DNA from 2 places in the Paraburkholderia sp. BR10872 genome. Region 1 is predicted to be linked to the other one. Evidence: predicted binding sites of a transcription regulator. Region 1 holds the regulator's gene; the other holds the start of a gene.
The links. Region 1 encodes LexA, which represses DNA repair genes until DNA is damaged. Its sites were predicted from a motif close to ACTGTATNNNNATACAGT; they were not measured.
Positions count from the first base shown of each region.

Region 1 (4,167 bases):
GCGAGCTATAAAAAAATTCTGCTCTGTTACGACGGCTCGCGCGAAGGCCGCAAGGCGCTGCGGTGCGGCGCCGATCTTGCACTCGATCTGCAGGCCGAGACGCACTTGCTCTCGGTCGTCGACATGCGTTCGACGATTGCCCAGAGCGCCGGCCTGTTGACCGACGTGGCCTGCGGCCGCTTCGAGGAAACGGCGCGCGAGATTCTTCAGGAAGGCGTGGACTGGCTAACTGAGCGCGGCGTGCGCGCTCAGGGGCATTTCGCGTTCGGTCATCCGATCGACGAAATCGCGAATCTGGCCAACGAGCTGAATGCCGACCTCGTGGTGGTGGGCCACCGCTGCCGCACAGGGCTCTCGCGTTGGTGGATGGGCGCCGGCAACACGCCGCTGCTCGACCGCGTTTCGTGCAGCATTCTCGTGGCGTGTTCGTCGGCGGCTGAGGAAAAGCAGCAGCAAGCCGCCGCGTAGGGGATCAAGCGGGCCGGCTCGCCTGGAACCGGCCTGTTAGCGCTGCCACTGCCGATCTGTCTCAGTTCGAGACGTTTCCTTCGCTTAGCTCGACCGCCGAGAGCTTCCACGAGAAGAGCCCGTGACGCTGCAGAATGGCGGCGTAGTGCTCGCCCGTACTGCCGCGGTCCCACGTGAGCGCGAACTCATTGAGGCCGCGATAGCCCGCCGTGGTCACCGGCCGCGCCTCGGGCGCGGGGGTGCCGGATACGGCCGGGGCCGGTGGCGCGGCGGAGGCGGCTGCCGATTGCGGCGGCTCTGCCGATTGCGCGGATGGCGCGCCGGATTCCGCTGGCGGCGGCGCGTGTGGCCGGTCGCCGGGCTTGCCCGTCGGCGGCATACCATCGAGCAGGGCGGCCACGCCTTCCGGTGTGGCGTAGGCATCCACGAGCGGACTAATCAGTGCCGCGCCAATTACGGCGCCGAGGATCAGCAACGGATTGCTGCTGTGCTGCCCCTCGACGCGCCGGTGCAGCATCTCGCCCACCTGCTGTTTCAGGCTCAGGCGCAGCGCAGGGTAATCGACGTATTCGTTGAGCGCGACGGCGTCACGCGCGTCGGCCGCGGCTTTCATGTGTTTCACCGCGATATAGGGCGACGCATAGGCGTAGCCGATCGCGGCAACGACCATTGCGACGGCGACCGTGATCGCAACGGGCTTTTTCCAGCCTTGGGTCTTGCGCGGGGTAGAGAGAGATTCCGTCATCGGCATAGGGCAAATCGTTTAAACACGGTGTTGACCGCAAACCGGGCCAAACGATCCCGCCCGTAACCTCTTCTCACATTTGGGCAGCGTTGCTGCTTACTTCGCGAGTGCCGCGGGCAGGTCGCTGTGCTGCTCGGCGATGCAGCGGTCGATTGCGCGGCAAACCGCGTCGACCGTGCCGACTAGGATGAGCCGCGACGGACCCTGATAGACGCGCACGGGCGCGCGGCGCATGGGCTGTTCGGTGTTGAGCGTGCTGTTGAGCGACACGCGCGCAAACGCCGGCTGTGCCGAGGGCAGCACGGGCAGGTCGGCTGTGCTGGCCGCCTCCATCTCAGGCGAGTCTTCGAAGAGCGAGCCGCTCAGTGCGGCAGCCGAACCGCGGACTTCGCGGACCGCGCACGAGGCGATTCCACGGAGATGGCGAAGGCGGCCGAATTGGCGGAAGGGCAGCAGGCGGGCAAGACGTTCCATGACTCTCTCCAGGTATGCGCAGATGGTGCGCAAACAATATGCAAACCGCGCTGAGACGGATTCCTTAGAATTCGGTGGGGCGGATCAGCCCGACCGCGATGCCTTCGAGCGCGAATTCCGCGCTGCCGGCCTCGACGAATATATTGTCGTAATCGGGGTTCTCGGCGATGAGCTCGAGCCCGTTCGGACGGCGCTTCAGGCGCTTGACGGTGACGTCGTCGCCGAGGCGCGCCACGATGATCTGGCCGTCTTTCGCTTCGGCCTTTTTCTGCACGGCGAGCAGGTCGCCGTCGAGGATGCCGGCGTCGCGCATGGAAAGGCCGCGCACCTTCAACAGGTAGTCGGGGCGGCTCGAGAAGAGCGCCGGGTCGCACATGTAGTTCTGCGAGATGTGCTCCTGCGCGAGGATCGGGCTACCCGCAGCGACGCGGCCGACGAGCGGCAGCGAGAGCTGCATGATGCTCGGGTGCGGGAGCGTGAACTGGTGCGGCAGGTCGTCGGGCCCCGGCACGAGGCGGATGCCGCGCGAGGCGCCCGCAGCCAGTTCGATCACGCCCTTGCGCGCCAGCGCACGCAGATGCTCCTCCGCGGAGTTGGCGGAGCTGAAGCCGAGTTCCGCCGCGATCTCGGCGCGCGTGGGCGGAAAGCCTGTGCGCTCGATGGCCCGGCGAACCAGATCGAAAACCTGCTGCTGTCGTGCGGTGAGTTTGGTCATGGCGCCACTGTATGTTTGAACAGGTAACTGTATTTTTATACAGTACTCGCCACTTTTCAAGTGTTACTTGAAGTTCATCGACTGAACGTTGCCATCAGGCCGTTTTCCCGTGTTTGCGCGGATGAAGCCACGCTTTAACAGCGACTTCCTCTGTCCTTACCACTTTTGCGTATTAAAAAATAAGAAAACATCATTTTTAATAATGTAAGGAGATCGCTAGACTGGCCTCCATCGTTAGCTGCAGTTTCATCAATGAGCGCAAACGAGCACACACGAGAACGGAGAACAGATAGATGGGCACGACACATACGGGGCGCGCGGGCTGGCTGAAAACACTGGCGGCAAAACTGGTCATCGGCGTTGCGCCGCTCGTCGGCGTCACGGCGATGGCGGCTATGGTGCCGCTGGCCGCTCACGCGGATACATCGCTGCTCAACGTCTCCTACGATCCGACGCGCGAGCTGTACCAGGACATCAACGAAGCCTTCATCAAGCAGTGGAAGGCGAAGACGGGCGAAACGCTCACCATCAAACAGTCGCATGGCGGCTCGGGCGCACAGGCGCGCTCGGTGCTCGACGGTCTGCAGGCCGACGTCGCGACGCTCGCGCTGGCATGGGACATCGACGCGCTCGCCAACAAGGGCATCGTCGCGAAGGACTGGCAAAAGCGCCTGCCCGACAACGCCTCGCCATACACGTCGACCATCGTGTTCCTCGTGCGCAAGGGCAACCCCAGGCACATCAAGGACTGGGACGATCTGACCAAGCCGGGTGTCTCGATCGTCACGCCGAATCCGAAGACCTCGGGCGGCGCGCGCTGGAACTATCTCGCGGCGTGGGCGTATGCGCTGCACCAGCCGGGCGGCAACGAGCAGAAGGCGAAGGACTTTGTCACGAAGCTCTACAAGAACGCGGGCGTGCTCGACTCGGGCGCGCGGGGAGCCACGACGAGCTTCGTGCAGCGCGGCATCGGCGATGTGCTGATCGCATGGGAAAACGAAGCATTTCTCTCGCTCAAGGAGTTCGGCCCGGACAAGTTCGAGATCGTGGTGCCTTCGGTGAGCATTCTGGCTGAGCCGCCGGTTGCCGTGGTGGACAAGGTCGTCGACAAGAAGGGCACGCGCAAGGAGGCCGAAGCCTACCTGCAGTTCCTCTATAGCGAAGAGGGCCAGGAGATCGCCGCGAAGAACTTCTACCGTCCGCGTTCGGACAAGGTCCCAGCGGCGCTCACGGCGAAGTTTCCGAAGCTCAAGCTCTACACGGTCGACGACACGTTCGGCGGCTGGCCCAACGCGCAGAAGACGCATTTCGCGGATGGCGGCGTGTTCGATTCGATCTATCAGCCGCAGTAAAGCTGTCGAGCAGTCAAGCAGCAGGCGGTCAAGCAGTAAGCGGTCCGCATAACGACGTGACCGCATAACAACGAAGCGCGCCTCCGGGCGCGCTTTTCGGCGCGAATCTGCAACGCACGAATCGCGCAACCCATGTCTGGACGATGAGCATGACAACGTTTCGATTGCGCAAGCCCAGTGCGCTGCCTGGCTTCGGTTTGACGCTTGGCATCACGGTGGCCTATCTGAGCCTCGTGGTGCTCATTCCGCTTGCCGCCACCTTTCTCAAGACGGCGACACTCGACTGGAGCCAGTTCGTGCGCGCCGTGTGGTCGCCGCGCGTGATCGCGTCGTACCGGCTCACGTTCACCGCCGCGCTCGGCGGGGCGCTGATCAACGCGGTATTCGGCTTCCTGCTCGCGTGGGTGCTCGTG
Region 1 is NZ_JBFRCN010000003.1:129,830-133,996, forward strand. It holds gene AB4Y43_RS04055 (universal stress protein) at 1-468, shown strand, start outside; gene AB4Y43_RS04060 (DUF2939 domain-containing protein) at 530-1,213, opposite strand; gene AB4Y43_RS04065 (hypothetical protein) at 1,310-1,687, opposite strand; gene lexA (transcriptional repressor LexA) at 1,752-2,402, opposite strand; gene AB4Y43_RS04075 (sulfate ABC transporter substrate-binding protein) at 2,696-3,754, shown strand; gene cysT (sulfate ABC transporter permease subunit CysT) at 3,904-4,167, shown strand, end outside.

Region 2 (4,167 bases), on a different contig from region 1:
TCGCTGGCGGCGATGTCTTCGGCTTCGGCGTGGCGCCAGAGGATGAGGTGCATGGCGTCTCCTTTTTTGGCGGTATGGGGTGCACGTGCGGCGTGTCCTGTCATGGTGCACGCCAGGCCGGTGTGCGGCAAGCGCGTGACGTGGATCGCTTTTCGTCGCTATGGCTCACTCAGATTTGACGGCGTGGCATCAGTGCCGATACAATCGCTGATTCGTCGGAGCGTAGCGCAGCCTGGTAGCGCATCTGATTTGGGATCAGAGGGTCGTAGGTTCGAATCCTATCGCTCCGACCAGCAATACCGAGGGGTTACACGCCATTGGCCTGTAGCCCCTTTTTCTTTTTCTCCCATGTTGGGTCATACGCGCTCGCGTCTCGTCGTACGGCTTGCGTTCCCTTTGAAAAGCCACCGAGCCTATAAAATACGGATCGGCCACAACTCCCGTGGCGATCGCACCCTGGCAGCCATGTTACGTTTATCCGAAGTCAAACTCCCCCTCGACCACGCCGAAAGCGAACTTGAAGCCGCGATTCGGGGACGTCTCGCGGAACTCGGCGTGGGGGCGGATGCGCTCGTGCGTTACACCGTATTCCGCCGTGCGCACGACGCACGCAAGCGCTCGGATATCAAGCTGACCTATATCGTCGACGTCGAAGTCAAGGACGAAGCGGCCGCGCTCAAGCGGATCGCCGGCAAGCCGCATTGCGGGGTGACGCCGGACATGACCTACCGCTTTGTCGCCAAGGCGCCCGAGCACTCGACGCATCCGCGTCCGGTGGTGATCGGCATGGGGCCATGCGGCCTGTTCGCGGGACTGATCCTCGCGCAGATGGGCTTTCGTCCCATCATCCTCGAACGCGGCAAGGCCGTGCGCGAGCGCACCAAGGACACCTTCGGGCTGTGGCGCAAGTCCGTGCTCAACCCCGAATCCAACGTGCAGTTCGGCGAAGGCGGGGCCGGGACGTTTTCCGACGGCAAGCTGTACAGCCAGATCAAGGATCCGCACCACTACGGCCGCAAGGTGCTCGAGGAGTTCGTCAAGGCGGGCGCGCCGGAAGACATTCTGTATCTGAGCCGGCCGCACATCGGCACGTTCCGTCTCGTCAGCATGGTGGAAAAAATGCGCGCCACCATCCACGAGCTGGGCGGTGAAGTGCGCTTCGAAACCCGCGTCGAAGACATCGAGATCGAACAGGGCAAGGTGCGCGCGCTCAAGCTTTCGAACGGCGAGACGCTGCCGTGCGACCACGTCGTGCTGGCCGTCGGCCACAGCGCCCGCGACACGTTCCAGATGCTGCACGATCGCGGCGTGTTCATGGAAGCCAAGCCGTTTTCGCTGGGCTTTCGGATCGAGCATCCGCAGGGGCTGATCGATCGCAGCCGTTTCGGCAAGTTTGCGGGCCACAAGCAACTCGGCGCGGCCGACTACAAGGTGGTGCATCACGCCAACAATGGACGGGCGGTCTATAGCTTCTGCATGTGCCCGGGCGGCACGGTGGTCGCGGCGACCTCCGAACCCGGCCGCGTGGTCACCAATGGCATGAGCCAGTATTCGCGGGCCGAGCGCAACGCGAATGCGGGCATCGTCGTCGGCATCACGCCGGAGGACTATCCGGGCGGTCCGCTCGCGGGCATCGCCTTCCAGCGCAAGTGGGAAGAGCGGGCGTTCGAACTCGGCGGCGGCAATTACCAGGCGCCGGGCCAACTGGTCGGCGACTTTATCGCCGGTCGTCCGTCGACGTCGCTGGGCTCCGTGGTGCCGTCTTACAAGCCGGGTGTGCACCCGACCGATCTCAGCACCGCGCTGCCCGACTACGTGATCGAAGCCATCCGCGAAGCCCTGCCTCAGATCGACAGGAAGATCGCAGGCTTCGCGATGCACGACGCCGTGCTCACCGGCGTGGAGACGCGCACGTCGTCGCCGCTGCGCATTCGTCGCAAGGACAATTACCAGAGCATGAACGTCGAAGGTCTGTATCCGGCGGGCGAAGGCGCCGGGTATGCCGGTGGTATCTACTCGGCGGCCATCGACGGCATCGAAGTGGCGCAAGCCGTGGCGCTCGATATGACGTCGGCGCAGGCGTCTTGATAGCAACAAGCTCTGCCGCCCTTATTGCACACCGCCCACATCGGGCTGGCGGCGTGTATTAAGCGGCGTTTGCCCCGGACGTCAGCGCGACGTCCGGCGGCGGTCCGGTTGCCGCTCGGCGATCGCAAAGTGCCCCCCCAATTTCCGCCTCCTCCAATCTCTCAAAATACTGTATAAATATACAGGTGGAGGCGAGTCGACCTCCTTCTTGCCGATGCCCCATTTCTTGCCGGGCAGGGCGAAGCGTTCCCATTAACCAGGCCACGAACCATGGCAGCAGCAGCCCAGACCACTGCGCAGACCACCGCGCAACTCGCCGCGCACTTGCCCCCCCGGCTGCAAAGCCGCGTGTGGCAAGGCGATCAGCTCGCGCGCGCCAGCGAGCGCACGGTACCGAGCGGCCACGCGACGCTCGACGCCCAGCTCCCCGGCGCCGGGTGGCCCTCGGGCAGCCTGACCGAGTTGCTCGTCGAGCAGGGCGGCGTGGGCGAGATGCGGCTCGTCGCGCCGGCGCTGCGCGCGCTCACCGCGCAGGCGGGCCGGCACGTGCTGCTCGTCGCGCCGCCGTGGCGCCCATACGCCTGCGCGCTCAAGGCGTGGGGGCTCGCGCTCGATCGCGTGATCTGGGTGCGCGCGGCCGAAAACGAAGCCGCCTGGGTGGCCGAACAGGCGCTCAAGCAGGAAGGCATGGGCGCCGTGCTGCTCTGGCAGGCGAAGGCGCGCGCCGACGCCGTGCGCCGTCTGCAGGTCGCCGCCCAGGATTCGCAGGCGCTCGCATTTCTCGTGCGGCCGCTCGCCGCGCGCAACCAGTCGTCGCCGGCGCCGCTGCGCATGACCTGCTCGCCGGTGCCGCCGCCCGACGACGCGAGCCTGAACCGCCGGCAATGGATGCAGCTCGCCGCGCTCTCTGTCGATATTTTCAAGCGCCGCGGGCCGCCGCCCGCCCAGCCACTCGTCATTACATTGCCGCTGCAGGATGCGGTGCTGCCCCAGCCGGACGCAGCTTCCGTCGTCATGCCGTGGCCCGGGGTCAATCATGCTGTGGATCGCCGTCACCTTGCCGTTGTTGCCGCTGGAGGCCGTCAGACCTCTGATGCCGCCGGCGCCGTCAACGCCGCTCCTGCCTGAAAGCGTCGATGCCCATGTCACCGGCGCGCCGCGCTGCTACGCGCTCGCCGACCACACGCGCATCCTGATCGCCGATCTCGACGCGCTGCGCGCAGGCGTCGAGCCCGGCAACACGCGCTCGCATGCGCTCGCGCTCGCGCCGGGGCTCGTGCTGCTCGAAGCCGATCCGGCGCGCGAGACCCGCGCGTTCGAGGCGCTCGCGCTCGCGTTGCTCGCCTATACGCCCAAGGTGTCGTTCGCGCAGTCGCACACGCTGCTGCTCGAAGTCGGCTCGGGCTTGCGTCTGTTCGGCGGCGTGCGTGCGCTGCTCGCCAGGGTCGCGGCGACGGTGGCCGGCTGCGGGCACACCGCGCGCATGGCGTGCGCGCCCACGGCGTGGGGGGCGTGGACGCTCGCGCAGGCGCGCGTCACGCGTTCGTCGCGCCGCTGGCATGTGCTCAAGGAAACAACGCTCGCGCGCGTGCTCGACTCACTGCCGGTCACGCTTGCGCCGTTCGCCGCGCAGCACGACCACGCGCTCACGCAGATCGGCTGCGCGACGCTCGGCGATTTGCGGCGGTTGCCGCGCGACGGCATTGTGCGTCGTTTCGGCGACGGCGTGCTCGGCTGGCTCGCGCAGGCGCGCGGCGAGGCGCCCGATCCGCGCGTCTGGTTTGCCGCGCCGCCGTCGTTTCACGCGTCGCTCGAATTGCAGGCGCGCGTGGAGAGTGCCGAGGCGCTGCTCTTTGCCGCGCGCCGGCTCGTGATGCAGCTGGCCGGCTGGCTGGCCGCGCAGCACGCGGCGTTGAGCGGCTTCGAACTGCGCCTGGAGCACGAACTGGCTTCGCGTCACGCGCCGCGCACCTCGACGCTCACGATCGCCTGGGCATCGCCTTCGCGCGACGCCGAGCATCTGCTGTGGCTGCTTCGCGAGCGCCTGAATCAGACTGAGCTTGCCGCGCCCGTGATCGG
Region 2 is NZ_JBFRCN010000006.1:4-4,170, reverse strand. It holds gene sixA (phosphohistidine phosphatase SixA) at 1-53, opposite strand, end outside; tRNA gene AB4Y43_RS06700 (tRNA-Pro) at 217-293, shown strand; gene AB4Y43_RS06695 (NAD(P)/FAD-dependent oxidoreductase) at 466-2,088, shown strand; gene imuA (translesion DNA synthesis-associated protein ImuA) at 2,359-3,216, shown strand; partial or broken gene AB4Y43_RS06685 (DNA polymerase Y family protein) at 3,125-4,167, shown strand, end outside.
Region 2: a site for LexA is predicted at 2,257-2,274, ahead of imuA (translesion DNA synthesis-associated protein ImuA). Genes of this name have one in related genera too.